Regions from separate parts of the Enterococcus silesiacus genome, predicted to be linked through region 1. Evidence: predicted binding sites of a transcription regulator. Region 1 holds the regulator's gene; each other region holds the start of a gene.

Region 1 (10,291 bases):
CAAACCACTGACCAAATAATTCGTGGTGGATTATCGATTTTACTTGTTATGAGTTTTTTATTAGACTCAAAAGGTCTTGCAGATGACCGGCTTATTCTAGGACCATTTGACAAGAATGGTGTGATGTATCAGGATATTGACAAGATGGCATTATTATTAAAGAAAAAAGAAATCCGGTTAAATTATTTCAAAGACGGTCGACGTGGGCCCATGATGAAATTCTCTATACCACTAGAAGATTTGTTGGCCTTTCTTTCTGGACGTCTGAATGAAGAAACTGAAATCAGTATCTTAGTTGAAGAGGACCAATGAGTGGTAGGTAAATGAATAGTGCGTCATAAATCGTATTCATAAGATTTTTTTTAAAGAATAGTCAATTTTAGTAGGTATTTCTTAAACTGTTTGCTATAATGTGCAGAGAAATTCTGAAAGGAAGTATTGTTGTGAATAAAGAAATAGAGCAACGAATAGCTGAGTTACGTGAAAAATACAAAGCATTACCCCCAGAGAAAAAAGCTGAATGGGAACATCATATCAAAAAAAGAAACTTTTTGAATTATAAAAAAATCGAATTGATCAAATCAGAACTACTGCGATTAGAAGCACGCCGGGCGCAGTTAGAATTATGTGATAGAGAAAAAGAACTGGGTTTAATAGAGAAAAAAATTACCTGTAAAAAAGAAAAATTATTACGGTATTTAGGAAAACAACTCAATCAATAATAAATAAGGGGGATACGAGATGGAGTTTGTTTATTTAATTATTGTATTTGTATTTGCTATAACATTTTCAAATGTCTTCAATCGAATCTTTCCAATCATTCCTTTGCCGATCATGCAAATAATTGTAGGTGTTTTAATTGGATTGACAGATATAGGTCGCGAAATTACATTTGAACCGGAAATATTTTTAGTGATGATCATTGCCCCGTTGCTGTTTAGGGAAGGGGAACGAAATGATATATCTGCCACTATGAAAAACTTTAGTGTGATTTTATTTTTAGCCTTTATCGGAGTTTTAATTACGTTAGTCAGTGTGGGTTGGGCTTTACATATAATTATTCCTGCTTTGCCGATCGCAGCCTGTTTTGCTTTAGGTGCAGCACTTGGACCTACAGATGCAGTGGCTGTAGGTTCTTTATCTGGAAAAATTCAGATACCGCCAAAAGCCATGCATATTTTAGAAGGCGAAGGACTAATCAACGATGCTTCGGGCGTTACTGCTTTTCAATTTGCTTTAGCAGCGTTATTAACGGGTAGTTTTTCAGCAACAGATGCTGGCATCACTTTGATTGTGTCTAGTATTGGTGGCGCCATCGTCGGTGCTGTTCTAGTTATGATCAAACGCCAAGTCGTGATGATCTTAGAAAAAGCTTCAGCGAGGGATGTAACGGGGTATTTGTTATTAGAGTTACTATTGCCATTTTTAGCCTATATGGTTGCTGAACTTTTCCATGTTTCTGGAATTATTGCAGCAGTTGTTGCAGGAGTCATGCAAGCCGCAAGCTTTAAGAAGGTTTCATTGTTTGAAGCAGAACTTTCAAGTGTCTCAGAAAGCACGTGGGGAACCATAACGTTTACGTTGAACGCACTGGTTTTTCTATTTCTAGGCATTGAATTATCACAAGTTTTTTCACCTATTTGGAATAGTGAAACCTATTCCAATAGCTTTTTGATGGTCGTTATTTTAATTTTAAGCATTACGTTGTTTGCAGCTCGTTTTCTTTCTATCGTACTGATTTATAGTGTGAAAAATGGTCTGAAAAATATTTGGCAGTCGATGAATGAGATGCTGATTTTAACCTTTGGCGGAGTCAAAGGAACTGTTAGTTTGGCAACGATTTTTATTTTGCCATTAACCATAAATGGTCAGGATTTTCCAGAGCGTTCGTTGCTTTTATTTATTACTGCTTGTGTGATTTTAGTCACTTTGGTGGGGGGGATTTTAGTTCTGCCATTTTTAACAGAATCTGATGAAGTAGAAAGTTCAAATATTCAAGGAATTATTTTACTACAAGAAGTGATTGAGAGACTTAAACAGATAAACCAAGATGATCCCCACGTTGAAATGAACGTTGTCATAGAAAATTATCAGGATCGCGTCAAAGAGCTTTACACAGAGCAATTACCATCTGACCAACGGCAAGAAGTGCAAGAATTAAGAGCATTAGTTGTTTCGATTGAGCGAGATGGGTTGGAAGAGAGTTTTCGTCAAAAGGAAATTGGGATCGAGGGCTATCGTTTATATGAACGCTTGATTTCTAGAATGGAACGTTCTATAGCAAGACAATTATTATCAATCATTGGTTTTTGGTTACTTTTTGTGCGCCAAATTATTGCCTTCTTTGTTCATCCAAAAATGTTATTTGCTAGAAAAGATGAGGAAAATCGACGAGAGTTTAAGAAGGAAGAATTAGAAAATGTTCGTCAGGTTTTCTTACAAAATACTGAAGTTATTTTGAAAAGTTTGGATAATTTAAAAGGGGTTTATGACGATGAAATTATTCGCTTCTTTATTGAGGGCCGCTTGCAATTGGCGCAAAGGTTAGAAGATGGCACCTTTATTGATTCATTTATCGTTCGTTCTCAATCTAATTATGTTAAAGAACTTTTAATCGGCTATCAGGAAGAGAGAAAAGTGATCGATGAATATGAAACAACCGAAAAAATCTCTTCATTTGAAGCAAATGAATACCGAAAAAATGTTAATTTGTTAGAATCTTATTCGATTAATGATATTTCTGGTACTATTCCACTTAGAAAATTGACAAGAGAATTAAAAAAAGAAGCAGAGGAAGAAAACTAGCTTCTTTTTTTTACTATTTTTTGATACAATAAGCAAGATGAAAAGGGCGTGAACATATGAACGAGTTAAAAGTAAACGAATTAACCAAAACATACGGAGAGAAGACACTATTTGATCACATTTCTTTCCATATTCACAATAAAGACCGAATTGGTTTGATTGGTACAAACGGAACTGGCAAAACTAGTTTGTTAAATATATTAGCGGGTAAAGATAGCGGAGACGGAGATGTCAGTGCTATTCAGCAACCAAATGATTATCAAATTGGTTACTTGTCACAAGATCAAGTTTTCGATCCTGATTTAACAGTTGTAGAAGCGGTGTTTCAAGGCGAGACGCCAATTATTCAAGCTGTAAAAAATTATGAATTGGCTTTATTGGCTTTGGCAAATGATGGTCTTAATGATGCAGTTCAAAAACAATATGCCCAGGCGGAAGAACGAATGAACAAAGAAGATGCTTGGACAGCCGATACAGATGCTAAAATTATTTTACAAAAACTTGGAATTGAAACGCTGCATAAAAAAATGGGTGAATTATCTGGTGGGCAAAAGAAAAGGGTCAGTTTAGCACAAGTTTTGATCGAATCACCAGATTTACTTTTACTGGATGAGCCAACCAATCATTTAGATTATGAAGCAATCAATTGGCTGGAAAGTTTTTTAAATGGTTATCGTGGCGCTATTTTAATGGTTACTCATGATCGTTATTTTTTGGATCGGGTAACGAATCGCATCTTTGAACTATCTTTTGGAAAATTATTTGAGTATAAAGGCAATTATGAAGCATATATCATCGCCAAAGCAGAGCGTGAGCGTGTTGGTGTCGAGCAAGAAGAAAAACGAAAACAACTATACAAGCAGGAACTAGAATGGATGCGTGCTGGCGTGAAAGCGCGAGGAACAAAGCAACAGGCACGGCAGGATCGTTTCCATGATCTGAAAGAAAACCTTCATCAAGTCAATCAAAAGGGCCAGTTAGAAATAGATATGGCCACACAAAGATTGGGTAAAAAAGTCTTGGAAATCAAAGAGGGAAATTACCAGATCGAACAAAAAACAATACTCAAGGAATTTGACTTGCTTATTCAAGCTAGAGATCGAGTGGGGATTACTGGGAAAAATGGTGCTGGTAAATCGACGTTATTAAATATTCTTGCTGGGCGTTTATCCTTAGATAGTGGAGCCTACTCAATTGGTGAAACCGTACATTTGGCTTATTATACACAGCAAAATGAGGCGATGGATCCTAACCAACGTATGATTTCTTATCTACAAGAAGCGGCAGAACAAGTACAGCGAAGCGACGGAACTAATATTGGTGTTGCTGAATTATTAGAACGTTTTTTATTCCCACGATTTATGCACGGCACAATTATCGGTAAACTTTCAGGTGGAGAAAAACGTCGCTTGTATTTGTTAAAACTATTAATTGGCCAGCCAAATGTGTTATTATTGGACGAACCGACAAATGATTTGGATATCGACACTTTAACAATTTTAGAGGACTATATCCAAACATTTAAAGGTGCCGTAATAGCAGTCTCCCATGATCGTTATTTTCTAGATAAAACGATGGATAAATTACTAGTTTTCCAAGGCGAAGGTCAAATCACTACTTACTTTGGATCGATGAGTGAATATCTGGCAACAAGTAAAGAAGAGTCAAAAAAAATAGTTAAAATTGATACAAAAGCAGCTAAAGAAGTTGAAAAGAAAGAAAAAAAGAAATTGACTTACATGGAACAAAAAGAATGGGCTACAATCGAAATAGATATTGGTTCTCTAGAAGAACGAACTGCTCAACTGACAGAAGAAATGAATCACCAAGGTGATGATTTTACGAAGCTTCAGGAACTGCAAGCAGAATTGTCATCACTAGAACAGACACTTGAAGAAAAAATGGAACGTTGGGAATATTTAAGTGAATTTGCAGATAATTAGGAGGCAGTATTGATGGAAGAGGCATACTTAGCATTAGGTCGTAAAATTTTAGAAGAAGGTCACTTAAAAGAAGACCGGACTGGGACAGGGACACGGAGTATTTTTGGTCATCAAATGCGCTTTGATTTATCAAAAGGTTTCCCTTTACTCACTACTAAAAGAGTGCCGTTTGGCTTGATCAAAAGCGAGTTGCTGTGGTTTTTAAACGGTGACACAAATATTCGTTATCTCCTAGAGCATAATAATCATATTTGGGATGAATGGGCGTTTGAGCGTTATATTAAAAGTGATGATTATCACGGACCGGATATGACGGATTTTGGTCACCGAGTGTTGACTGATGATACTTTTAAAGAGATGTATCAAAAAGAGCACAAAGAATTTTGTGATAAAATCTTAACAGATGATGTTTTTGCTGCTAAGTATGGAGAACTGGGCAATATCTATGGCGCCCAGTGGCGTCATTGGGAAACGAAAAATGGACAGTTTATTGACCAGCTGAAAAATGTTATTGAAATGATCAAAAAAACACCTGATTCAAGACGTCTGATTGTGTCAGCGTGGAATCCAGAAGACATTCCGTCAATGGCTTTACCACCTTGTCATACAATGTTTCAATTTTATGTAAATGATGGAAAGTTGAGCTGTCAGTTGTACCAACGCAGTGGTGATGTTTTTCTTGGTGTACCATTTAACATTGCCAGTTATGCGTTATTGACCCATTTAATTGCCCATGAAACTGGTTTAGAAGTGGGGGATTTTGTGCATACTTTAGGGGATGCTCATTTGTATACGAATCATATTGATCAAATGAACGAACAACTTTCTAGAGAAATCCGCTCGTTTCCTACACTGAAATTAAATCAAAATAAAAAATCAGTGTTTGATTTTGAAATGGAAGATATTGCTATTGAAGGATATGAGCCGCATCCGGCAATCAAGGCGCCAATCGCCGTTTAATTTGAAAGGAGTTCTTCAATGTTAGCAGCTATATGGGCTCAGGATGAGCAAGGGACAATAGGCAAAGAAAATCGGCTACCTTGGCATCTGCCGAATGACTTGAAATTTTTTAAACAAATGACTGAAGATAACACAATCGTTATGGGGAGAAAAACCTTTGAGGGCATGGGAAGTCGTCCGCTACCTAACCGACAAACAATCGTTATGACTAAAGACAAAGGGTATCAGGCTGAAGGAGTCAATGTAGCGCATACTGTAGCTGAGGTACTTGATTATGCAAAAACTTTTTCTGGGATTACTTTTATTGCAGGTGGTTCAGCTATATATAAGGACTTTCTACCTTATTGTGATGTTTTGTATCGGACTGTTCTCCATCACACTTTTGATGGAGATACAAAATTTCCAGATGTTTCTTGGGAGAATTGGACATTGATCAATTTGAGTGAAGGGGTCCAGGACGAAGAAAATACCTATGCTTATCAATTTGAAACATACCAACGTAAAGTAGCAACAGAATAAACTAAATTTAAGCTTATGAAGAGAGAAACGGTTAATCTACTAAAACAGCGTTGAGTTAGTTAATAATTCATATAAAGCTCTTTTTAGGCTAAGCTGTTATTCCTATCATTATAAATAAAACAAAGATAAACTAAAAAAGCAGACCCAATTTAGTCTGCTTTTTTAGTTTATCTAAATATGATTGCGGTATAATCCAACAACTTTTCCCAAAATACTCACGTTATTTAAAATAATTGGATCTAATGCATCATTTTCTGGTTGTAAACGAATATGATCTGTCTCTTTAAAGAATCGCTTGCAAGTCGCTTCGTCTTCATCGGTCATCGCAATAACGATATCACCATTAGAAGCAGCACTTTGTTTACGTACAATGACTTGATCGCCATCTAATATTCCTGCATTGATCATACTTTCTCCTCTAATAGTTAGCATGAATAAAGCATTTTCTTCTGCTACTAGATCAGGAGGGAGAGGGAAAAAGTCAGAGGCTTCTTCTACAGCTAAGATAGGTTCACCAGCGGTAACAACACCAAGCATTGGAATGACTGATGGTTTGACACCGATCCTTTCCAAACCATCAGCTGTCAACTCAATCGCTCTTGGCTTTGTAGGGTCGCGTAAAATCAAGCCCTTTTTTTCTAAACGAGCTAAATGTCCGTGAACAGTAGAGGTTGAAGAAAGATCTACTGCTTTTCCAATCTCCCGTACAGTCGGTGGATAGCCTTTAAGCTCGACTTGCTCATATATATATTTTAATACTTCGATTTGCCTTGTGTCTGTACGTTTCACCACAACCCGCACCTTCTTTCAATTTATAATGTTAGTGTACCATAGTTTTATACAGGAATCAAACAAGCGTTCGTGTTTTTTTGGAAAATACTTATGAACGCTAATTATTGATAAAAAATAGTCGTGTCTAATAGTACATTCTGTCAATAAAGGCTGTCGTTCCTCATTTTTATCATGAATATAGTTGTATTTTTCCGGCTCATCTTATAAGATAGACATGGAAAGTAAACTTGTCTAGCTTTACAGGCTAGTCTTTCGGAAAAAAGATAAAATATGTTTGTAGTAAAAAGCACTACATTCATATTTTCCTATTTTTCTGTCAAGACTGAACGAGCCTGCTCAGCTTTTAATGTTGTCTAGCTTTACAGGCTAGTCTTTCGGAAAAAAGATAAAATATGATTGTAGTAAAAAGCACTACATCCATATTTTCCTATTTTTCTGTCAAGACTGGACGAGCCTGCTCAGCTTTAAAAATAAGGAGGCAGAATCATGTTATCATCTGAAAAAATGGATCGAATTAATGAGCTTGCGAAAAAGGCAAAGGAAAGCACGTTATCCGAGAGTGAAAAAGAAGAACAAAAAGTGCTTCGTCAAGAATATTTAGCTGCTTTCCGTGGAGGGATGCGTCATCATATCGAAGGGATGAAAGTTGTCGATCCTAAAGGAAATGATGTTACACCAGATAAACTAAAAAAAATCCAAAAAGACAAAGGATTACACAATAGAAAATAATTTTGGTTTTTTTTACTAAAAGTAATTGCTTTCATAAAGGAAATAGGCTAAAATATAGTTAATAAAGGTAAAAAAAACCTAAATAGGAGATGATTTTTTTGTTCGACAACACTGATCAGTTAGGCGTCAATACAATTCGTACATTAAGTATCGAAGCAGTACAAAAGGCAAATTCAGGACATCCTGGATTACCGATGGGTGCTGCACCGATGGCATACGCACTTTGGACAAAACACTTGAAAGTAAATCCTAAAACATCAAGAAACTGGGCAGATAGAGACCGTTTTATTCTTTCTGCAGGTCATGGCTCTGCAATGCTTTATAGTTTACTTCACTTAGCAGGCTACGGTGTATCAATGGATGATTTGAAGAACTTCCGTCAATGGGGAAGTAAAACACCTGGACATCCTGAAGTGCATCATACAGATGGTGTTGAAGCAACGACTGGTCCTTTAGGTCAAGGAATTGCGATGGCTGTTGGTATGGCAATGGCTGAAGCCCACACAGCTGCGACATATAATCGTGATAGTTTCCCTGTGATCGATCATTATACGTATGCACTATGTGGTGATGGTGACTTGATGGAAGGTGTCTCACAAGAAGCAAGTTCTATGGCAGGACACATGAAGTTAGGCAAATTGATTGTGTTATACGATTCAAATGACATCTCATTAGACGGTCCTACATCAAAAGCTTTCACTGAAAATGTTGGCGCTCGTTATGAAGCTTATGGTTGGCAACATATTTTAGTAAAAGATGGGAATGATCTAGAAGAAATTTCCAAAGCAATCGAAGCAGCTAAAGCTGAAACAGATAAACCAACATTGATCGAAGTTAAAACAGTTATTGGTTATGGAGCACCAAAAGAAGGTACATCGTCAGTTCATGGTGCACCGATTGGCGCAGAAGGAATTACTGTTGCTAAGGCTGTTTACGGTTGGGAATATCCTGATTTCACAGTGCCCGACGAGGTTGCTGCTCGTTTCAAGGAAACAATGATTGATGAAGGCGAAAAAGCCGAAGATAAATGGAACAATATGTTTGCAAACTATACGAAAGAGCATCCTGAGTTAGCGAAACAATTTAAACAAGCTTTTGCTGATGAACTTCCTGAAAATTGGGATAGTGAACTACCAACATATGAAGTTGGATCAAGCGCGGCTAGCCGAGTTACAAGCAAAGAAACAATTCAAGCGATTTCTAAGACTGTACCAGGTTTCTGGGGCGGTTCTGCTGATTTGTCTGCATCAAATAATACGATGGTTGCAGCAGAAAAAGATTTTGAGCCAGGTCAATATGATGGTCGCAACATTTGGTTTGGCGTTCGCGAATTTGCGATGGCTGCTGCCATGAACGGAATTCAATTACATGGAGGAAGCCGTGTCTATGGCGGAACATTCTTTGTATTTACCGATTATTTACGTCCTGCATTACGTTTAGCAGCTCTTCAACATACGCCTGTGACGTATGTCTTGACCCACGATTCTGTGGCAGTAGGAGAAGATGGTCCAACTCACGAACCTGTTGAGCAATTAGCAAGTATTCGCTGTATGCCAGGTGTTCAAGTAATCCGTCCAGCTGATGGTAATGAAACAGTTGCTGCATGGAAGATTGCCATGACAACGAAAGACGCTCCAACTGTATTAGTTTTAAGTCGTCAAAATTTACCTGTTATCGATGGAACTCAGGAGCATGCAAATGAATTTGTACAAAAAGGTGCTTATGTTATTTCTAAACAAAAGGGTGAAAAACCTGAAGGAATCTTGATTGCAACTGGTTCAGAAGTCAACTTAGCGATTGAAGCACAAAAAGCCTTAGCAGAACAAGGTCAAGATGTTTCCGTTGTTTCATTACCAAGCTTTGATTTGTTTGAAAAACAAACGGCAGAATACAAAGAGTCTGTACTTCCTAAAGATGTGACTAAGCGTGTAGCAATCGAAGCAGCTTCACCATTTGGATGGGAGCGTTACGTTGGTACGGCTGGTACAACTGTGACAATCAATCATTTTGGGGCTTCAGCTCCTGGTGATCTAGTCTTGAAAGAATTCGGCTTTACAGTTGAAAATGTAGTATCAAAATACAATAATTTGTAAAGTAAACAATTTTAAATAAAAAAGCAGCTATTCACATTTGTGAATAGCTGCTTCTTTTTGTCCAGTAACAAATACATGGATATAGAAAAGTTGCCATTATTATCAGCTATTACGGTAACACTTGGTTCTGCAGACCACTTAACGATAACCATAACGACATTTTTTTCATTTTACGCACTCCGATTAAAACATTTCGCAATCTTTTTGTAAAAGTTGTAGTGCAAACGAAATATATTGCAATCTTTTTTTGTTTATTAAAAAAAACTTAATAATTGTATAATAAAGGTATTTACATAAAAAAAACGTTCGAATAATATACAATCATGTAAACTGAATAAAACAAATATACTCAGAACAATAAAACAAAAATTTCAGCCTGACTACACTGACTTTAAAACTTCAAGTTTCAAGAGCAAATAATTGTTTATAAAAAATTCTCCGAGTAAAATG
Region 2 (10,291 bases), on a different contig from region 1:
TTTAGTTGTTGCATTGTTGGTTGTTAGTATTTATGCTGCGATGTTATTACCGATTTATGGGGGAATGGAGGAGTTTCTATGAAAGGAAATATGAAAAAAAAACGAATGGATTTTGCTGGTTTTACGTTATTAGAAATGCTTGTAGTGCTGTTGATCATTTCTGTATTGATTCTATTATTTGTTCCAAACCTTTCAAAGCATAAAGAAAGTGTAGACAAAAAAGGTAGTGAAGCAATCGTCAAAATTGTTGAAACACAGATCGATCTGTACCAAATAGAAAAAAATCAAACACCTTCTGTAGAACAGTTATTAAAAGAACAATATATTACGCAAGAGCAATATGACAAGTATCAAGCGAGTAAGAAGTGATCGTGAATAACATGAAAGGTTTTACTTTAATGGAATCTTTGGTAGTGTTATTTATTTGTACGACTTTTATGTTGCTTCCGGTACTTGCTATAAATAAGTGGAAACAGGTGTTGGATGTGGAACAATTTTTATCGTCGTTTGAAAAAAATCTGTTGTTTACCCAACAGATGGCAGTTGTAAATACTATAGATACACGGATCGTATTTTTTGAGGATAGCCAGCAGATCAGTTTTGTGAGTTCCAAAAATGAATCATTGCTGATTCCGGAAGCCTTGCATGCTACTGGACCAAATAAAATTGTATTCAAAAAGGACTCAGGAAATAATGGGAATTTATCAAAATTTTCTTTTTTATGGAAAGAAAAAAAGAAAGTGATTGAATTTCAATTTCAAATGGGAAGTGGTCGCTATGTTAAAAAAATTCAATCCTTATAAAGGATATATTTTATTTGAGAGCTTACTTGCATTGGGATTATTATGTTTAATAATCGGGAGCTATGTTTCATTAAACACATTTTTATTAAAAAAGAACAAGCAAGCAATTGAGCAATTGTTACTGCATAGGATTTTATATGAGGAAATGAAGCGTTATGAAAATCATGGAGGACAATTAATTCAAGAAGTACGTATAGAAAACAATAATTATCAACTACGCTTTTATAAAGCGAACAATAAGCTAGTGGAAGTGGAGATTACAGATGGAAAAGAGTCACTTACACTCAAGAGAGAATGATCGACGAAAAAGATTTGCTGGTTTTACTTTAATAGAATGTCTATTCGCACTGATGCTATTATCGATTATCTGTTTACTTTTTTCAGCTTCAATAAAAAATGCAGCAGCGGTGACCAGACAGTTGAAAAAGGTAAAAGAAAAAGAGTGGCATATTTTTGTGATTCAATTAGAAAACGAGTTGAAAAACTGCTATTACGAAAGAACCCAAGCGAATAAAATCGTTCTCAGAAACCAGAAAAATAATAAGCCGATTTGGATTGAGTATAAGCTAGGCAAAATTGTAAAAGTAGAAAATGGCGGATATCAGCCGCTTCTAACAGAGGTCGAACAAGCTGATTTTATAGAGGAAGGGAAAGCTATTTTGATAAAAGTAACTTTGGAGGAGAACTTGAATGTTGCAGCAAAATGGATCATCACGCAGGAGCATGAGAATCAATCAGTATTATAAAGGAGGGATTTTACTCACGACTTTACTATTTGTCTTTTTATTTAGTTTTTTATTTGTACTCGTTTTAGAAGACTTTCAATTGACCCAGCGTTTTACGCAAAAGACGAAAGATTACTATAGCGCTAAGATCATGGTGAGCATGTTTCTTTCTGATGTTAAGCAAGAGCAGTATCCACTTGAGAAAGCTGGAAATCAACATTTTTCAACAGGTACTCTACATTACGAATATAAGCAACCAACACTAAACTTAACAGTTCAGTTAAAGCAAACTACGTATACTTTTCAAGAAAAATATCTTGAAAGAGAAAAAGAAAAAGTACAAATCCAAAAGGAACAGATTAAAAGTGAAAAATAGCAATTACTTAAAATTTGTGAAGCGTGTATCAAACTAATATTAAAAAAAACTAATACAGAGCTTTTTTTTGAAAAAATTTCTGTTAAAATCTTTTAATTTATTTTGTGAAAATAGGAGTAGTTCATTGATTTATAAATATTATTAGGAAATTGATTGATTATTGTCTCGTTTTTCGTTAAAATAGAACAGGTATGAAAATTGTTATATTATAGATGGAAATTGAGGTGTTTCTTTTGTTCCCTGAGAAAATAGAAAAGGCTTTCGGTTTAATGGAACAAGCCATCCAATTACTAAAACGTTCTTTAGATACTTCTTTTTTAGACGCGTACACTGAAAACGGTGAGAATATCATTGATAATTATCAAGTACGTGTGCTGGATGGAGTGCCGGATGAGCCAACTGTTCAAAAACTTAAAACCATTTATCAACAATTACAAGCAATCGAATTAGAACCAGAAGAGATTAGACGTTTGTCTCAGTTGATTTTACTTAAAGGGAATAAAATAGAGTCCTTACAAGCAAATCATCAGCTAACACCAGATAGCATCGGTTTTTTATTTGTTTATTTGATCGAACAGCTATACAGTCCCAAACAGTCGCTTAAAATTTTAGATATTGCAACTGGTATGGGCAATCTTTTATTGACGATTATTCTTAACTTGAATATAGCTCAGTACACTGTTCAAGGCTTTGGTGTCGATATCGATGATACATTGCTGTCTGTTTCAGCTACGAATAATGAATGGACAAAAGCGGCAATACAATTATTCCATCAAGATGGATTACAAGACTTACTTGTTGATCCTGTAGATGTAGCAGTTAGTGACTTGCCAATCGGATTTTATCCAAATGATGAAAAGGTCAAAGAATTTGACTCAGCAGCGCAAGAAGGTCATAGTTATGCGCATCATTTATTGATGGAACAAGCGATGAAATTTGTTAAACCTGACGGCTACGGTTTATTCTTGATACCGGCTAATATTTTAGAGACAGAGCAAAGTTCGTTCTTTAAAAATTGGCTCCAGAAAAATGTTTATCTACAAGGAATGATCCAACTACCAGATGAACTTTTTCAATCAGTTCAGTCGAGAAAAAGTATTTTATTTGTACAAAATAAAGGTGAACAAAGCGAACAGGCGAAGGAAGTTCTTGTTGCAAAATTAGGTTCGTTGAAAGATCCTGCAAAAATCACACAATTTTTTCAACAATTTGAGGCTTGGAAGTCTTCAAATTTAAAATAAAACAACTGATAAAAGAGGAGAGTATTATGTCTAAAACAATTGCAATCAATGCTGGAAGTTCAAGTTTAAAATGGCAGTTATATCAAATGCCAAATGAAGAAGTAATCGCAAAAGGGATCGTTGAACGAATTGGGTTAAATGATTCTATCTTTACAATCAAATACGGCGATGACAAAAAATATGAAGAAGTTATTGATATCAATGATCACGATGTTGCTGTAAAAATGTTATTGGACAAACTAACTGAATTGAACATCTTAGCATCTTTCGATGAAATTACAGGTGTTGGTCACCGTGTGGTTGCAGGTGGGGAAGACTTTAAAGATTCTGTTGTCATTGATGATGAAGTTTTAGAAAAAATTGAAAAATTAGCAGATCTTGCGCCATTACACAATCCTGCTAATGCAATGGGAATCAAAGCATTCAAAAAAATCTTGCCTAATATTATCAGTGTTGCTGTGTTTGATACGGCTTTCCATACAACAATGCCAAAACACAACTTTTTATATAGTATTCCAACTGAATACTATGACAAATATGCCGCTCGTAAATATGGCGCACATGGAACAAGCCATAAATATGTTGCTGAGCGTGCAGCAGAAATGCTTGGTCGTCCAATCGAAGAGCTAAAAATCATTACTTGTCACTTAGGTAATGGTGCATCAATCACAGCGGTTGATGGTGGTAAATCTGTAGATACATCAATGGGCTTTACACCACTTGCAGGTGTAACAATGGGAACTCGTTCTGGGGATATTGATCCTTCTTTACTAGCTTACCTAATGGAAAAACTTGAATTAACAGATATCAAAGATATGATTGATATTTTAAATAAAAAATCAGGTCTACTTGGTTTGACTGGTATCTCTAGTGATATGCGTGATTTAGAAGCAAACATGGATAAAGAAGCAGTTCAAGTAGCTTATGATATCTTTACAGACCGTATCCGTAAATACATTGGTAGTTACGTAACTGTTTTAAACGGTGTTGATGCAATTGTCTTTACTGCTGGAATTGGTGAAAATGATGCACATGTTCGTAGCGAAGTAATCAAAGGTATGACTTGGTTTGGTTGTGAACTAGATGATGAGAAAAATAATGTTCGTGGAAAAGAATCAGTGATTTCTACAGACGATTCTAAAGTTAAAGTATTATTGATTCCAACAGATGAAGAATTAATGATTGCTCGTGATGTTGAACGTCTAAGAAAATAATCAACATAAAAAAGAAGAGCTTTAGGTATTAGTTCGAAGTCAATAGAAACGAAGACCGAAAATCATGAAAAAGATTTTCGGTCTTCGTTTTTTAGGTGATGCAGATAATTAATTGAATTTCCACTCATGTTAAAGGATTTAGAAATAACTTCTTTTAGTTATTTCTAAATCCTTTGAAATTGAACTAAACTTTGTTCAATAAATTAGTATAAAAATTTTTTTTTATGGTTGAGTACTATTCATCATCTTGTTGAACAGGGACTTTATTAGCTAAGTCTGTTCTTACGACTAACACGTCACAGGCTGCATTGCGGATAACGTATTCAGAAACAGAGCCGATAAATAATCGTTCAACTGCATTTAGACCGGTGGCACCTAACATAATTAGATCCACTTCTTGATCTTTAGGCAGTTGTTTTGCAATTAAAGGCTTGGGTGAACCATATTCAATGATACTGGACACTTTCTCACAACCATGCTCTTTTGCTTGTTTTTTATAACCTTCAAGCGTTTGTTTTGCCATTTCTGTAGCTTGTTCTGCTAAAACACCATCAAATGAAGAAACAGATTGAAAAGCCCGTGTATCAATAACATGAGCTAGAAGTAATTCTGCATCATTTCTCATGGCAACGTTCATTGCTTTTTGAAAAGCTAATTCTGCTTCAGATGATCCATCAACTGCAACCATGATTTTACGATAATTTTGTAACATTGTGACCACTCCTTTCAAATAGTTGAAATTACATAGTTCTTGATAGTTTAATTGTAGAACAAAATCGTCAAAAAAGAAAATAAAAAAGAAGATACTATTATAGAATCTTCTTGGCAAACATAACACTGAATATAGCTGAAATCACAAGTAAACTAAAAATGTAAAACAGAGAAAAAAACTTTAAATTAAAGAGCCCAACTAAAATCCCAATTGCAGCTAAGATCAGATAAAAAACACCAAACTGATGTAAAAATTGTTTATTTTCATCAGGTTCTCCATTATGCATCAGCGGTAAAAAAACTGTTGCTTTTTTTAATAAATAAACCCCAATAATCACTAATAATGCTACGGATATAAAAATAAGTACGCGAACCATTGAAAGAACCTCCATCAAATAAAAAACAATTTGCACTTCGCAAATTGTTAGGTAGTCTAATAAAAATGGTAAAATCCGTCGATGCCGTTATTCGTCCTATAGTATTGAACCCGCAAACAAAGCAGGTGGGTTCCACGACTGACAGCTTCGAACTACCAAATGAAAAGGCTTGTTACCAGCTTAGGTACCAGAAGGATCCCTAGATATCAATAAAATGTTCGGTCAACACACAAAAAAGACAACGCGTACATCACAGATTTACCATCTTTATAATAGCACAATATAGAACAAACAGCAACGAGGGTGCCTAAATTTGAAAGCGATTATTTTTTTGTTTTTTTCCCTTTTTTCCACTCTTGAATCCGTTGATATTGTTGGTGTAGCGCTTGTTCATATTTTCCAGTATCAATAGGTTCATAATAATGTGCATTTTTTATTTTATCTGGAAGATATTGCTGATCAACCCAAGCATTCTCAAAGTTATGCGGATATTGATAACCGATTCCGCGATTTAAATCTTTCGCACCTGAGTAATGGCTATCTCGTAAATGATCAGGGACATCTCCTGCTTTTCCATCACGAATATCGGACAAAGCAGCATCAATGGCACTAATAGCAGAATTAGATTTTGGTGACAGGCACAAATCAATAACCACACTAGCTAGAGGGATGCGGGCTTCTGGAAAGCCTAATTTTTCGGCAGCTTGCACAGCTGTGATTGTCCGAGCTGCGGCTGGCGGGTTTCCTAAACCGATATCTTCATAAGCAATCACCATTAAGCGGCGGCAAATAATCGGTAAATCGCCAGCCTCAACAAGTCTGGCCAGGTAATGAAGCGCTGCGTCAACGTCACTTCCGCGAATCGATTTTTGAAAAGCCGAGATTACATCATAATGAGCATCACCATTTTTATCATGGGTCAAAGCCTTACGTTGGACACATTCTTCAATGATCGACAGCGTAAGTTCAATTTGATTATTTTCATTTTCAGGTGTGGATTTTACTGCTAATTCTAATCCGTTTAAGGCACTGCGTAAGTCACCGTTTGTGGCACGGGATAAGTGCTGCAGAGCTTTTTCTTCTAAAACAACAGGATACTCACCCAAACCACGTTCTTTATCAGCTAAGGCTTCTTTGATCGCTTTTTGAATGTCCAACTCCGTTAATGGTTTAACTTCAAAAATTTGTGTTCGGCTACGAATCGCTGGATTAATTGTAATATACGGATTCTCGGTTGTCGCCCCGATCATAATAATTCTACCACTTTCAAGATGGGGTAGTAAAAAATCTTGTTTTGTCTTATCTAAACGGTGGACCTCATCCAGTAATAAGATCACAGTACCGCTCATTTTAGCTTCCTCTGCAACGATTTGCAGATCTTTTTTAGTATCTGTTGCGGCATTTAAAAGGCGAAAAGCATAGTTTGTAGAACCTGCGATTGCGCTTGCGATACTAGTCTTGCCAGTTCCTGGGGGACCATATAGAATCATGGATGAAAGCATGCGCGCTTCCACCATTCTGCGGATGATTTTGCTTGGACCAACAAGTTGTTGCTGACCAACGACCTCATCTAAATTACGCGGCCGCATACGAAAAGCTAATGGTTGTTGCATCGTTGGACCTCCTTATTTTAAAAGCGTAGCGGGCTCGTTCAACCTCGACAGAAAAATAGGAAAAATGGAAGGTGGTGCTCTTTGCCACAATCTATTTTTATCTTTTTCTGAGGAGCTCGCCCGTGAAGCTGGAAAATAAATTCTCTATCTATTATACCACAAAGAACGTACGTTTGTATTTGAGCTGATTTTGCATATAAAAACCATAAAAAACAGACATTTACCGCATTAGTTGTCCATTATTTCAATGGATAATAGACCTCGATTCGTGTATGATAGGAAGTGGTGAAAAATAATGAATGAAACAATAAATTTTTTTAATACAAAGTCGACTGAAGAAATCGCTCAATTTTTACTGGGCATGTACTTAGAACATGAAACAAATTCTGGCATTCTTGCAGGGTACATTGTTGATACAGAAGCATATTTAGGACCGGAAGATGAAGCGGCTCACAGTTTTGGATTGAGAAATACCCCACGATTAAAGGCGATGTATGAGCAACCAGGAACCATTTATCTATACACCATGCATACTCATTTGATCTTAAATATGGTGACTCAAGAAAAGGGCAAGCCGCAAGGAGTAATGATTCGGGCAATCGAACCCGTTAAAGGGATCAAAAAAATGGAAGAAAACCGTAATGGCCGAAAAGGAATCGAGTTATCTAATGGACCTGGGAAATTAGTGGCAGCTTTAGGAATTGACAGAGAACTATACGGTCAATCGATTTTTGACAGTACACTTAGGATTGTTCCTGAAAAAAGAAAAACACCAAAGAAAATCATCTCACTACCTCGAATTGGGATACCAAATAAAGGTATCTGGACAGAGCAGCCGTTAAGATATGCTGTCTCAGGGAATCCGTATATATCCAAACAACGAAGAAATGATATCAATCAGAAAACTTTTGGCTGGAAGGAAGAAAATAAATGAAAAAAGTAACCATGTTGACTTATTTAGATCAACAAATGACCCAAAAAATTACAGAATATGATGTAGCTCTTGATTGGAATACAAAAAATCATTCCATCGAAGTTGTCTTTCGATTATTCGCTGAAAATACTGAACATGAACAAATCGACGATCGGCAAGGAACCATCTCAGAAGAGGAGATCATTGAATTTGAAGATGGTGTGTTGTTTTACCATCCTGAAAAAACATCTGTTGATGAGGAAGAATATTTAGCTGTCATTCCTTATGAAGGTAAAAAAGGCATCAATCAGTCTGTTTTGGACGGCTTTGTGGACTATTTAAATGAAGTGCTGACTGAAGGTCAAAGTGATTTATTAGACTTTTTAACAGATGAAAATCAAGAAGTGTTTGAACTGAAATGGTCGCAAGAGGCTTTTGAAACCGCGATAAAAAAATATCAACAGGCAGATGGCGACACGTATATCGCTTATCCAAGCTATTAAAAAGAGGTGATCGTATGAAGTGGACAGAAGTAAAAGTAGAAACAGCCAGTGAAGCGGTTGAGGCAATCTCAAATATTATGATGGAAGCAGGAGCTAGTGGTGTAGCTATTGAAGATTCTTTAGACGTTGAAAATTTCCAAAGTGATCTTTACGGAGAATTACTTGATAAGGAGCAATTTACACATATTAAAGATGGTGCTTTAGTAATGGCCTATTTTCCAGAAACAACCTTCTTGCCAGAAATTTTGCCTTTTATCAAAGAAAGTATCACTCGCTTACCGGAATTTGGTCTTGCAATCGGCAAGAACGAAGTGAGCGTTAGCGAAGTCGCTGAAAGTGATTGGGCCACAGCTTGGAAAAAATATTATCATCCAGTTCGTGTGACGCGTTTTCTAACGATTGTTCCAAGCTGGGAAAAATATGAAGCACAAGATCAGTTTGAAAAGATCATTACTTTAGATCCTGGAATGGCTTTTGGGACAGGAACACATCCTACAACACGTTTAACGTTGCAAGCGCTGGAAACAGTCTTACGTGGCGGTGAAACGTTACTTGATGTTGGGACTGGTTCAGGAGTGTTAAGCATTGCCAGCAAATATTTAGGCGCAAAAGAAGTGCATGCTTATGATTTAGATGAAGTGGCCGTAACAGCAGCAAAAGAAAATATGGATATGAATCCGATTGCTAGTGATGTACATGTTTCAGCTAATGATTTATTGAAAAATGTAACAATCGAAGCAGATGTAATCGTAGCAAATATTTTAGCGGATATCATTACTTTAATGATCGAGGATGCCTGGCGTTTATTAAAAAATGATGGAACCTTGATTGTTTCAGGAATTATACATGAGAAAAAAGCGATGATCTTAGAGAAAATGACAGAGATGGGTTTTCTTGTAGATCAGATTTTTCAACAAGGCGATTGGTACGCGATTATTTTAAAGAAAACTGAGGAAGAGTAACATGCAGCGGTATTTTTTGACGGAGCCTTATGAGACCAAAGAGCTTTATATGATTACAGGAGAAAACTATCATCATATTGTTCGAGTGATGCGGATGGAACCGACGCAAAAAGTTTTCTTAGCATTTAGTGATCGTCTAGCAATTATTGCTGAAATCACAGATATTACAGAAGACGCCGTTTATTTAAAAGAAGTCAGTAAAGAAAAAGCAGAAAAAGAGCTGCCGATCAATGTGACGATCGCATGTGGTTATCCAAAAGGAGATAAACTAGAATGGATCGTTCAAAAAGGAACCGAACTAGGCAGTCATAAATTTATAGGATTTCCAGCTAAAGCTTCTGTAGTAAAATGGGATCACAAAAAGTTAGCGAAAAAAACAGAGCGTTTGAAAAAAATAGCGACAGAAGCAGCTGAGCAATCTCATCGCCAGTTTGCGCCAGATATTGTATTATTAGAAAAAGAGCAAGCGTTGATCGAGAGGTTTTCCAGTTATGATAAAGTCTTGATCGCTTACGAAGAATCGGCCAAAATTGGGGAACGCAGCTGTTTTGCAACGGTCCTTTCTGAACTGTCTGCTGGTGACTCTCTTTTGATCATATTTGGACCAGAAGGTGGTTTTTCACCAGATGAAATAGCAGAATTTCAAGAGCACAAGGGAATTATTTGCGGCTTGGGTCCGCGCATTTTACGTGCAGAAACGGCACCGCTCTATGCTTTGAGTGCTATTAGTTATCAATTTGAATTAGTGTAAGGTTTAGGGGGCTATTTATGGAGTTAGAGTTGCAGAAAATTTCAATTATGTTAATAGATCCGTTGTGTACAGATCAACAGTTTACAGAAGAGATCCTTTTTC
Region 3 (10,291 bases), on a different contig from region 1:
TTACGGCTCTAAATTGATGGTGGGACGTTTTCCGCTTGCCGTGTTAGAGATCGAGATGGATCCTTTATTAGTGGATGTCAATGTGCATCCGACCAAACAAGAAGTTCGTTTGAGTAAAGAGAAAGACTTGATGGCTCTGATCAGTGTAGCAATTCGTGAAGTATTAAGCCACGAGCAATTGATCCCAAATGCCGCAGACAATCTTCGTTTTAAAAAGAAAATCGAGCAACAGCCTAAAGTTGAACAAATGGAAATTCCTTTGACAGAACAAGAGGAAACCGCTCGCCCCATTCGAAAGCCTAGCAGTCTAGGCTATGATGCTAGTAGCGGGAATTTTTTTGTCAAAGAATCGACACCAGAATTTCCAACGCAACAGCCTGCTAGTAAGTTTGCAGAAACTGAACCACAAACAAAAGAAGAACTTGAAAAAGAAGCCTTGATGGCCTACGCATTCAGCGCGCCAACAGAAGTTGAGGCAGAGTCAATTTCTGATAACCGTCAGTTAGGTGAGTTTGCTGAATCAACAAAATTAGCAGAAACCCCTCAAACTGAAGAACAGACAACTGTTGATGAACACGTGTATCAAGAAGAACTGAGCCATCATCCAGAAGTTGATTTTTCAGCGAAAGGCGCTCAAAATGATTTGAATAAGATGTTGAATAAACTAGTCGATGAGCGTCCGAAAGAACGTTTTCCCGAGTTAGAATATTTTGGTCAAATGCACGGCACCTATCTCTTTGCGCAAAGCAAAGATGGTCTATATATTATCGATCAACATGCTGCTCAAGAGCGCATCAAATACGAATATTTCAGAGAAAAAATCGGTGAAGTGACCAATGATCTACAAGAATTATTAGTCCCAATCGTGATCGATTATCCAAACAGTGATGCCTTAAAAATCAAAGAACAAAAAGAAACATTAGCAGAAGTGGGCATTCATTTAGAAGACTTTGGGCAAAATAGTTTTATCGTTCGCGCTCATCCAACCTGGTATCCAGCAGGTGAAGAAGAAACGATCATCCGTGAAATGATCGATATGTTTTTGACCACAGGCTCTGTCAGTGTCAAAAAATTTCGTGAGGCTACAGCGATCATGATGAGCTGTAAACGGTCGATAAAAGCCAATCATTATTTAAATGAACAACAGGCTCGAGTGCTACTGAAGGATCTTGAAACCTGTGAGAATCCGTTTAATTGTCCTCATGGCCGTCCTGTTTTGATTCATTTTACCAATTCAGATATGGAAAAAATGTTTAAACGTATACAAGATCCACATTAAAAAGTATGAGGAAGAAGGTTATATACGAATGAAAGTTATCTTAGCCTCTCAATCGCCGCGCAGACGTGAGCTACTGAGTCGCATCATCGCTGATTTTGACGTCGTTCCAGCTGATATCAATGAAGAAGTCAAAAATTATTTTACTCCAATGGATTACGTCTTGACTATGGCAGCACAAAAGGCGATGCATGTTGCAAAACAGTACCCTAATGATCTAGTCATAGGCTCAGATACGATCGTGACGATCGATAATGAAATATTGGGAAAACCAACTTCCAGAGACGATGCTTTTCGCATGTTGCGAAAGTTAAGCGGCAGGACACATAAAGTATATACGAGTGTTGTGTTGTTGAAAGATGATCAAGAATCTTCCGCGACTGTTCCTGCAACAGTCGAGTTTTACGATTTGACCGATGAAGAGATCAATCGTTATTTAGACACAAAAGAGTATCAGGATAAGGCTGGGGCCTACGGTATTCAAGAACAAGGAGCTTTATTGGTGAAAACTATTCAAGGGGACTATTATTCAATCATGGGACTACCGATCGCAACGTTATACCGTATGTTGCCAGCGTTTGAGTAGTCATAAACTAAAGAGAGAAGGAAACAACGGATGAAATGTTCGCAAACAAGAGCAATCCAAACGCATATAATCACGTATCCGCATTTAAATTTTCATAAAACATTATTTGGCGGACAGCTGATGGCATGGCTGGATGAGACAGCCGGCATTGCTGCTGTTCGAATCTCAAGAGCTGCAATCGTGACGGCGTCTGTTGATCATTTAGATTTTCTGGCGCCTTTAAAAGCCAGCCATTCTGTGTGTATCGATGCATATGTCTCTGGTGTTGGCACTCGTTCAATGGAGATTTTTGCAAAAGTGATCGGAGAAGATCTGCTTTCAGGTGAGCGTTATTTAGCGGGAACTTGCTTTATGACCTTTGTTGTACCTAAAGGAGCTAGTTTACCTGAAACGATCGAACCTGAGACGAAAGAAGAGCAATTTATTTGCCAAGGCTATGAAGCCAGAAAAAAAGTTAGACAAGCAAAACGTCAAGAGAGTATTGATTTTGCGCAAAATATCGATTTAGATATTCCTTGGAATTGATTGAACCTGCAGCACTTATTTTCTAAACAGAAAATGAGTGTTTTTTTCTCAAGAGTGCTATGATAAGGCTAACTAAAAAGCGAGGGTGTGAGTTGTCATGGAAAAACCATCAAAAAAAGAGTTGAAAGAAAAATTATCGGATATCGAGTACGCTGTAACGCAGGAAAATGCAACGGAACGACCTTTTTCAGGTAAGTATGATGATTTTTATCAAGAAGGTATTTATGTGGATATCGTCAGCGGTGAGCCACTCTTTAGCTCAACAGACAAATATGATGCAGGGTGCGGCTGGCCTTCGTTTACTAAGCCAATCGAAAAACAAGACATCGAAGAAAAAACAGATTTTTCTTTAGGAATGCAACGTGTTGAAGTTCGTAGTAAGGAAGCAGATTCTCATTTAGGACATGTTTTTACAGACGGACCACAAGATCAAGGCGGATTACGTTATTGTATTAATGCAGCAGCCTTGCATTTTATTCCAGTTCAAGAGCTTGAAAAAGCAGGCTATGGGGAATATAGTACCTTATTTAAATAATGACTAAGACTGTTTAAATGTGGCAAAAGATTGGGATCAAAGCAGAGCGTAATAGCTGTTTTTACCACTGTTTGTTCAGATTTTTTTAAGGATGGAATGTAACTCGTAGAGTTATGTCCCATCCTTATTTTGCTATCATAGAAAAAGATTGCTATTTGTTCTAAATTTTATTATTATAAGAATGTTCAGAAAATTGAAATAAAAAAGAAAATAATTGTTTGTTGAGGAGAAAATTATGAAAAAGTTGAATGGAATGAAATCAGTTAGTGTCCTACTATTGTCTACATTAGTATTGGCAGCTTGCGGAGGTGGTACAACAAGCTCTACGGATAGTAGCAAAGATGAGAAGAAAGCGCATGGGGAGCAGCTTTTTAAACTCGTTGTCCAACAAGAAATGCCCACAGCCGATCTATCTTTAGGAACGAATACGATAAGCTTTTCCGCATTTAATAATATCTACGAAGGATTATACCGACTAGATGAGAAAAGCAAACCACATGCTGCAGGAGCGGCTGAGATGGCGAAGAAAAGCGATGATGGTTTGACCTATACATTTAAGTTACGAGAAGAGGCAAAATGGTCGAATGGCGATCCAGTCGTAGCAGCGGACTATGTATATGGTTGGCAACGGACGGCCGATCCCAAAACAGCGGCTGAGTACGCTTATATGTTTGAATTGGTAAAAAATGGAGCAGAGGTATCTGACGGTAAAAAAGGACTGGATGAATTAGGGATCAAAGCAATCAATGATCATGAACTAGAAGTAACATTAGAGAAAGAAACGCCTTACTTTGATTACTTACTGGCATTTCCATCATTTTTCCCACAAAATAAAAAGATAGCTGCTGAAAAAGGTGACGCCTACGCAGCAACTAGTGAGGATTCTGTCTACAACGGACCATTTACCTTGACTGATTTTGACGGAGCGGGAACAGATACTGACTGGTCTTATACAAAAAATGATCAGTACTGGGATAAAGAGACTGTTCAATTGGATAAGATTGAGGTAAACGTAGTGAAAGAAGCACCGACTGCTTTGAATCTGTTCCAGAATGGACAAGCTGACGATGTCATTTTAAGTGGAGAATTAGCCAAACAAATGGCGGATGATCCAGAGCTTGTGATCGAAAAAGACGCACGTACATCTTATCTAGAATTTAATCAAAGAGATGAAAAATCACCTTATCATAATGCTAATCTAAGAAAAGCTATTTCTTATTCCATAGATCGTAAGGCAGTCGTTGAACGGATCTTAGACGATGGCTCGGTTGCTTCTACAGGGCTAGTACCAGAAGGGATGTCTTATTCGCCATCTGCTAACAAGGACTTTGCAGATGAAAATAAAGACTTATTGAACTATGATAAGGAAAAGGCCCAAAAATATTGGGCAGCAGCAAAAAAAGAACTAGGAATCGACACATTTAAATTTGATATTCTAGGCGATGATACGGATTCTACGAAAAAAATCTTGGAATATATCCAAGGCGCAGTCAAAGAGACCTTAGAAGGTGTTGACGTGACTGTAACCAATGTTCCCTTTGCTGTTCGTTTAGATCGTGGTAAAAATGGTGATTTCGAAGTGCTCATGGGCGGTTGGGGTGCTGATTATGCAGATCCAAGCAGCTTTACTGATTTGTTTGTAACAGGAGGCCCTTATAACAGAGGATGTTTCTCAAATGAAAAATACAATCAGTTAGTCGAAGATTCTGGTAACAAAGATGCTTCAGATCCAGAAAAGCGCTGGGCTGATATGATAGCTGCTGAAAAACTATTGATCGATGAGATGGGTGTTGCCCCAGTCTATCAAAAAGCAGAAGCGCATATGCGGAACCAAAAAGTTAAAGGCGTAATTGCTCACGGAGCAGGCGCGAGATATGATTATAAATGGACGTATATTTCTGAATAAGAAGATCAATCAAATTAAAAAGTGCTAAGTTGATGAAGTGAATGAAAGAGGCATCGACCTATACTTGATTTCTGTTGTGATAAAAATGACAGAAGCCAAAATAGGTCGGTGTTTTTTGTTTAAGCTAAACTGCAAGAAATACCAGATAAGTATTTCGTTTAGCCAAGCGTGTTCGGGGATGGTATTTACCGATAATCGTTTTTTCAAGCTACTGATTTTTCTGAATATGTGCTAAAATAGAAACGTATGTGCGTGTAAAACGTAAAGGGTAGTGAGAAAGGTGAAAATATGTACGAGTATATTATTGGTAAAGTGACATTTATCAGTCCTTATTATATTGTAGTAGAAACAAATGGCATCGGGTTTCAAATTTCTGTAGGCAATCCCTACCGTTATTCTGGAAAAACCGATCAGCAAATCAAAATTTATATCCATCAAGTGATCCGTGAAGACGCTCATTTGTTATATGGGTTTGGTGATTTAGATGAAAAGCAATTATTTTTAAAACTGATCAGTGTTTCAGGGATCGGACCAAAGAGCGGTCTTGCAATCATGGCTTCTGATGATCATGGTGGTTTGATCAATGCCATCGAAAGTGAAGATGCAGCGTACTTAACGAAATTTCCTGGTGTAGGTAAAAAAACAGCACAGCAAATGGTTTTAGACCTTAAAGGAAAACTAGGGGAGTTGGAGACCTCAGAAGCAGCCGTTGAAGCAATGGCCAAAGCGCCGACGTCATCAGCCAATCAATCGTTAACAGAAGCATTAGAGGCGTTAAGTGCTTTAGGTTACAGTGAAAAAGAGATCAAACGAATCACACCAAAATTAGAAGAGCTAGGCAAGCAGCCAACAGACGAATATTTACGTAATGCATTGAAATTCATGATGAAACGCTAAGGAGGAATGGCTATGACAGAAGATGAAAGACTACTTTCCGCTGAAACAAGTGAAGGGGAGGCGTCGCTGGAAAAGTCACTACGTCCCCAATTTCTCGAACAATATATTGGCCAAGATAAAGTCAAACAGGAGCTTACAATCTACATCGAAGCTGCCCGCAATCGGGAAGAAGCGTTGGATCATACCTTGTTATATGGACCGCCAGGATTAGGAAAAACGACAATGGCCATGGTGATTGCTAATGAAATGCAGGTTAATATTCGAACGACTAGTGGTCCAGCCATCGAACGTGCGGGTGATCTGGTAGCAATTTTAAATGAGCTTGAACCAGGCGATGTGTTATTTATCGATGAAATCCATCGTTTACCTCGTGTTGTAGAAGAAATGCTCTATTCTGCAATGGAAGACTTTTACGTCGATATCATGGTAGGACAAGGGACGACTGCTCATCCCGTTCATTTCCCTTTACCACCATTTACCTTGATCGGTGCAACAACTCGAGCAGGAATGCTGTCAGCACCGCTTCGAGATCGTTTTGGAATCATTTCTCATATGGAATATTACGAAACACAAGATCTAAAAGAAATCGTTCTGCGCTCAGCGGATATTTTTCAAACAGAAATCGTAGAAGAAGGCGCATTTGAAATTGCCCGTCGTTCTCGTGGCACACCAAGGATTGCCAACCGTTTATTAAAGCGTGTCCGTGATTTTGCCCAAGTCCAGTCAAATGGGACAATTGATCGAGGCATTGCTGATCAAGCGTTGACATTGCTACAAGTTGATCATCAAGGCTTAGATTATGTCGATCAAAAACTATTAAAGACAATGATCGAATTATATGGTGGCGGCCCAGTTGGTTTAAGCACGTTAGCTGTGAATATCAGTGAAGAGACAGAGACAGTGGAAGATATGTATGAACCTTATTTGATTCAAAAAGGCTTTATCAAGCGAACGCCAAGAGGCCGGATCGCAACCGCTCTAGCGTATGAACATTTTGGTTATGAATCGTATTATCAAGAATAATAGAATTAAACTACTCACCCCACAGATAACAAGTGGGGTGAGTAATTTTTTAGCTTAAATGATGAGAGCAGAAATAATTTCTTGGCGTTTAACCATGTTCTGAACCATTGATCGTTGCAAAAAAAGCTTCAAACTCTGCGGCAATCTCTGCTTGGCCGACTACTTTTAATGTATTCAATGCCCAACGAACTTTTTTTTCGCCAGCGATATTGTTTCCTTGACAGATAGCTAATAATCCACTGTAATAGATAAAAACGATTCGAAAAAAACTGTTTGTATATTCTTTACTTAGTTGCTCCAACCAATCTAACGCTTGTGAAATTACAGCCCACTCTTGCTTACGGAATAAGGTTGGCAAGATATTTGCCAGTAAAGAAGCATAAACTGGAATTGCTCGGTCATATGCTTGGTAGTTAGGCAAGGATTTTAATAATTGCTTAAAAAAGAAAATCTGTTGTTCTTGGTGAAACATATCAGCATTGTTACTAAACAAGATAATTTCCTGCAGCGTCCAACTTTGCACATTCATCAAGTAGTGGCTGATGATCTGGATATCTTCTGCATTCCCTTGCCAATGTTCAAAATTTTTGTAGGTTTCAAAATAGCTGAAGGACTGAATTCTTAAACGTAGTTCTGCCTGACGAACAAAGGTCAGTGGCGTAGAAGCAGTCTGGAGCAATGTTTGGTACATGTTTTCTAGTGTTTTAATATCATGGCGGTTGGCGGCCTGGGAAAAGTTGTTGATATAATCACTTTCTTCCTCTAAACGATACTCATTATGAATATAAAAAAATTCATCGATATCTACCATTAAACGATCCAAAATCTGCATAAATAAAAAAAGGGAGATATCGTGCTTTCCTTGTTCAAATTCAATGGCATAAGATTTTGTAATGATTTCGGCATAAACTTCTTTTTGACTGTAGCCTTTATTTAAACGGATTTTTCTGACAGTGAGCCCATAATTTTTCATCTGTTCACTACCTCCTAGAACTAGTTTAGCGTGTTTTTTTGTCTGATTCAAAAGGTTACACTTATTAGGTCTTATATAGCAGACTAAAATGACCAAAGATAGAAAAAACAGTTATTATCTAAACAGCGGAGATGAATTGCTATTGAAATAGGCGAATCATTTGTTTACTGTAAAGATAGAAACTATACTAAAAGAAAATAAACCTAAGGGCGTGGAGAAGATGCAAGAATTATTTGATAGAAAAGTAAAACTAGTTCCAGCAATTGTTTCGTTAGTATTATTAGGCGGTGCGTTTTACTCCTTGTTGCATACAGCATTTATATTGAATTTTTGTATTATTTTAGTTGCAGGATTAATCGGCATGTACTTGATGTATGGTGTGGAAGGCATAAAAAAACTGTATTCTCCGCTGAAAAAAGGCTCAGTCAAAATTATCCTGATTGCTTATGTTTTAAGTTGGGTAACCGCTCTTTTAGCGAAATTTTTAGCAGGGATTATTGGTCAACCAACTGCTGATAACCCAATCGTAAGTCAATTCAGTCATGGATTAGTACCGGCGCTGACATTGCTAGGAAAAACACTATTTATGCTTGCCGGAGAAGAAATCATTACGACAATTCCGTTGATTTTATTGGTTCATGTAGCGTTACGTTATAAAATTGAACGAAAAACAGCAATCATTGGTTCCGTTATTTTAACCAGTCTTATGTTTGGTTCATTACACTTATCGACTTACGATTGGAATTGGTTCCAGTGCTTGGTCGTGATCGGTTTGACGAGAATCCCATTTACGTGGGCAACGTTAAAAACAAATTCAATCTGGGCTGGTACGATCATTCATATCGCATTTGACTGGCTGATTTTTATTGGTGTGATGCTTTCTACTTTAGCGCACTAAAACAGTAATCGATAACATCTTTTTCTGATATTTTAAATGCCTTGTTAGAGCTATACCATTATATTGGTATAGCTCTAACATTTTTTTTCTGTGCGTGCAAATCATAACCCTTTTCTAGAAGAAGTGAGTATTTGATTAGAAAAAAAATCGTATCATTTGCGCAAAATATTCTATGCTCTTATAGTTGATAGTGTACCAATTAGTGAAAATAATAGACGAAAGGATGAGAATTATGGAAAAGAATACGAGAAAAAAGGTTTTGTATCGTACCTAACAACGCAGGATGAAGCAGGGGTAAATATCTCTTGGGGGGCAATTATAGCGGGATTGGTTTCCTTCTTTGCGATTTTCTTTACCTTGAGTTTAATTGGTTCGGCTATTGGTTTTGGGATCGTTAAACCAACATCGGATAATCCGTTGGACGGTGTGGGAATGGGACTTATTATTTGGACAGTGGTAACATTTGTTCTTTCATTATTTTGTAGTGGATTTATTGCAGGAGTAGCAGCACGCAGAGTGGGCTTAGTTCATGGTTTTCTAACTTGGGCAACCAGTGTCTTGGTATTGTTGGCTATCCTTTCTTATACAGCAATCGGCGCATTTTCAGCGATCGGTTCGTTATTTGGGAATATCGCTTCAGCGACTGGCAGCACTGTGGAAACAGTAGCATCTGGTACATCTGATGCGATCAACAAAGGGTTTGATAAAGTCACCGACGGAGTTCGATCAGTAGACACTACAGAGCTTCAAGGACAAGTCAAAAAAGTGTTATCTGACACTGATGTGAAAGAATTACAACCTGACTATTTAACAGATCAAATGAAAGAAGCGACGGATGAAATTACGAATGCTGGAAAAGAAATCGTTAAAAATCCTGATAACTCAGATAAAATATTCAAAGATACTGCAGATTCCTTAGAAGCAAAAGCAAAAAAAATCGGTGATTCAATCGATCGTCCAGCAATTGCCAATGCAGTAGCAAAAAATACTGATTTATCACAAGAAGAAGCACAACAAGCAACAGATAATATCTATAATGAATTACAAAAAGCTTCAAAAGAAACACAAACACAAATCGAAAAAGCAAAAACAAGTCTTGAAGATGCAAAAGAAGACTTGGATAAAAATATTAAAGAAGCTAGACAAGCAGCAGAAGATGCTTCAAATACCGTATCTAAAGCTTCTATCTGGGGATTTATTGCTATGATTCTTGGTATGATCATTACCTCTTTAGCAGGTTTATGGGGTGCTAATTTAGTGAAAGATCCTGTGACTGAAAGTAAATTGTAAGAGAACGCTGTAGTGGGTTAGTTCAAAAAGATTGGAACACAAGCGTCCAGCTCCTAGAAATAAACTACTTTTGCTCCTAGCATTTATGCAAATTTTATGTGATTGAGAGATGACTCGAAGAGTTATCTCTCAATCACTTTTTTTATCATTTTTTAACTGATACGTTAGAAAACAATAAATCGTTTTAAGCAAGATTCTTTCTCCAAGATTTCCAACCTTTAACAATCCCTAAAAAAACTTCAAAACCTTATATTTTCTTCTCATTTTTTGGTATGATGAACCTATCTAAAAAAAGCGAGGAAAAAAACATGAGTGAATCACAAATAACTAAAAAAGCCATCTCAGCTGCATTGATCGAACTGTGCGACAAAAAGTTATTCAG

The links. The regulator LexA, encoded in region 1, represses DNA repair genes until DNA is damaged. The targets are predictions, from matches to a motif close to CNAACANNTGTTNG.
Region 2: the regulator LexA is predicted to act here: its motif matches at 7,223-7,236, upstream of RV15_RS04035 (replication-associated recombination protein A).
Region 3: the regulator LexA is predicted to act here: its motif matches at 5,068-5,081, upstream of ruvA (Holliday junction branch migration protein RuvA).

The regions. Positions count from the first base shown of each region.
Region 1 is NZ_JXLC01000032.1:8,522-18,812, reverse strand. Features, by position in the region: gene RV15_RS16520 (hypothetical protein) at 1-312, shown strand, start outside; gene RV15_RS16515 (hypothetical protein) at 444-722, shown strand; gene RV15_RS16510 (cation:proton antiporter) at 742-2,805, shown strand; gene RV15_RS16505 (ABC-F family ATP-binding cassette domain-containing protein) at 2,862-4,748, shown strand; gene RV15_RS16500 (thymidylate synthase) at 4,761-5,708, shown strand; gene RV15_RS16495 (dihydrofolate reductase) at 5,727-6,227, shown strand; gene lexA (transcriptional repressor LexA) at 6,399-7,019, opposite strand; gene RV15_RS16485 (DUF896 family protein) at 7,506-7,748, shown strand; gene tkt (transketolase) at 7,847-9,841, shown strand.
Region 2 is NZ_JXLC01000004.1:94,056-104,346, reverse strand. Features, by position in the region: gene comGB (competence type IV pilus assembly protein ComGB) at 1-82, shown strand, start outside; gene comGC (competence type IV pilus major pilin ComGC) at 79-369, shown strand; gene comGD (competence type IV pilus minor pilin ComGD) at 381-803, shown strand; gene comGE (competence type IV pilus minor pilin ComGE) at 778-1,101, shown strand; gene comGF (competence type IV pilus minor pilin ComGF) at 1,067-1,549, shown strand; gene comGG (competence type IV pilus minor pilin ComGG) at 1,527-1,904, shown strand; gene RV15_RS04060 (class I SAM-dependent methyltransferase) at 2,138-3,145, shown strand; gene RV15_RS04055 (acetate kinase) at 3,172-4,359, shown strand; gene RV15_RS04050 (universal stress protein) at 4,595-5,071, opposite strand; gene RV15_RS04045 (hypothetical protein) at 5,169-5,447, opposite strand; RNA gene ssrS (6S RNA) at 5,516-5,709, opposite strand; gene RV15_RS04035 (replication-associated recombination protein A) at 5,771-7,060, opposite strand; partial or broken gene RV15_RS04030 (DNA-3-methyladenine glycosylase) at 7,356-8,055, shown strand; gene RV15_RS04025 (DUF3013 family protein) at 7,991-8,476, shown strand; gene prmA (50S ribosomal protein L11 methyltransferase) at 8,491-9,438, shown strand; gene RV15_RS04015 (16S rRNA (uracil(1498)-N(3))-methyltransferase) at 9,440-10,189, shown strand; gene RV15_RS04010 (deoxyribose-phosphate aldolase) at 10,207-10,291, shown strand, end outside.
Region 3 is NZ_JXLC01000001.1:128,130-138,420, reverse strand. Features, by position in the region: gene mutL (DNA mismatch repair endonuclease MutL) at 1-1,279, shown strand, start outside; gene RV15_RS00620 (Maf family protein) at 1,308-1,862, shown strand; gene RV15_RS00615 (acyl-CoA thioesterase) at 1,893-2,387, shown strand; gene msrB (peptide-methionine (R)-S-oxide reductase MsrB) at 2,485-2,922, shown strand; gene RV15_RS00605 (peptide ABC transporter substrate-binding protein) at 3,158-4,828, shown strand; gene ruvA (Holliday junction branch migration protein RuvA) at 5,117-5,725, shown strand; gene ruvB (Holliday junction branch migration DNA helicase RuvB) at 5,738-6,748, shown strand; gene RV15_RS00590 (helix-turn-helix domain-containing protein) at 6,837-7,721, opposite strand; gene RV15_RS00585 (CPBP family intramembrane glutamic endopeptidase) at 7,942-8,619, shown strand; gene RV15_RS00580 (TIGR04086 family membrane protein) at 8,920-9,909, shown strand; gene RV15_RS00575 (TetR/AcrR family transcriptional regulator) at 10,218-10,291, shown strand, end outside.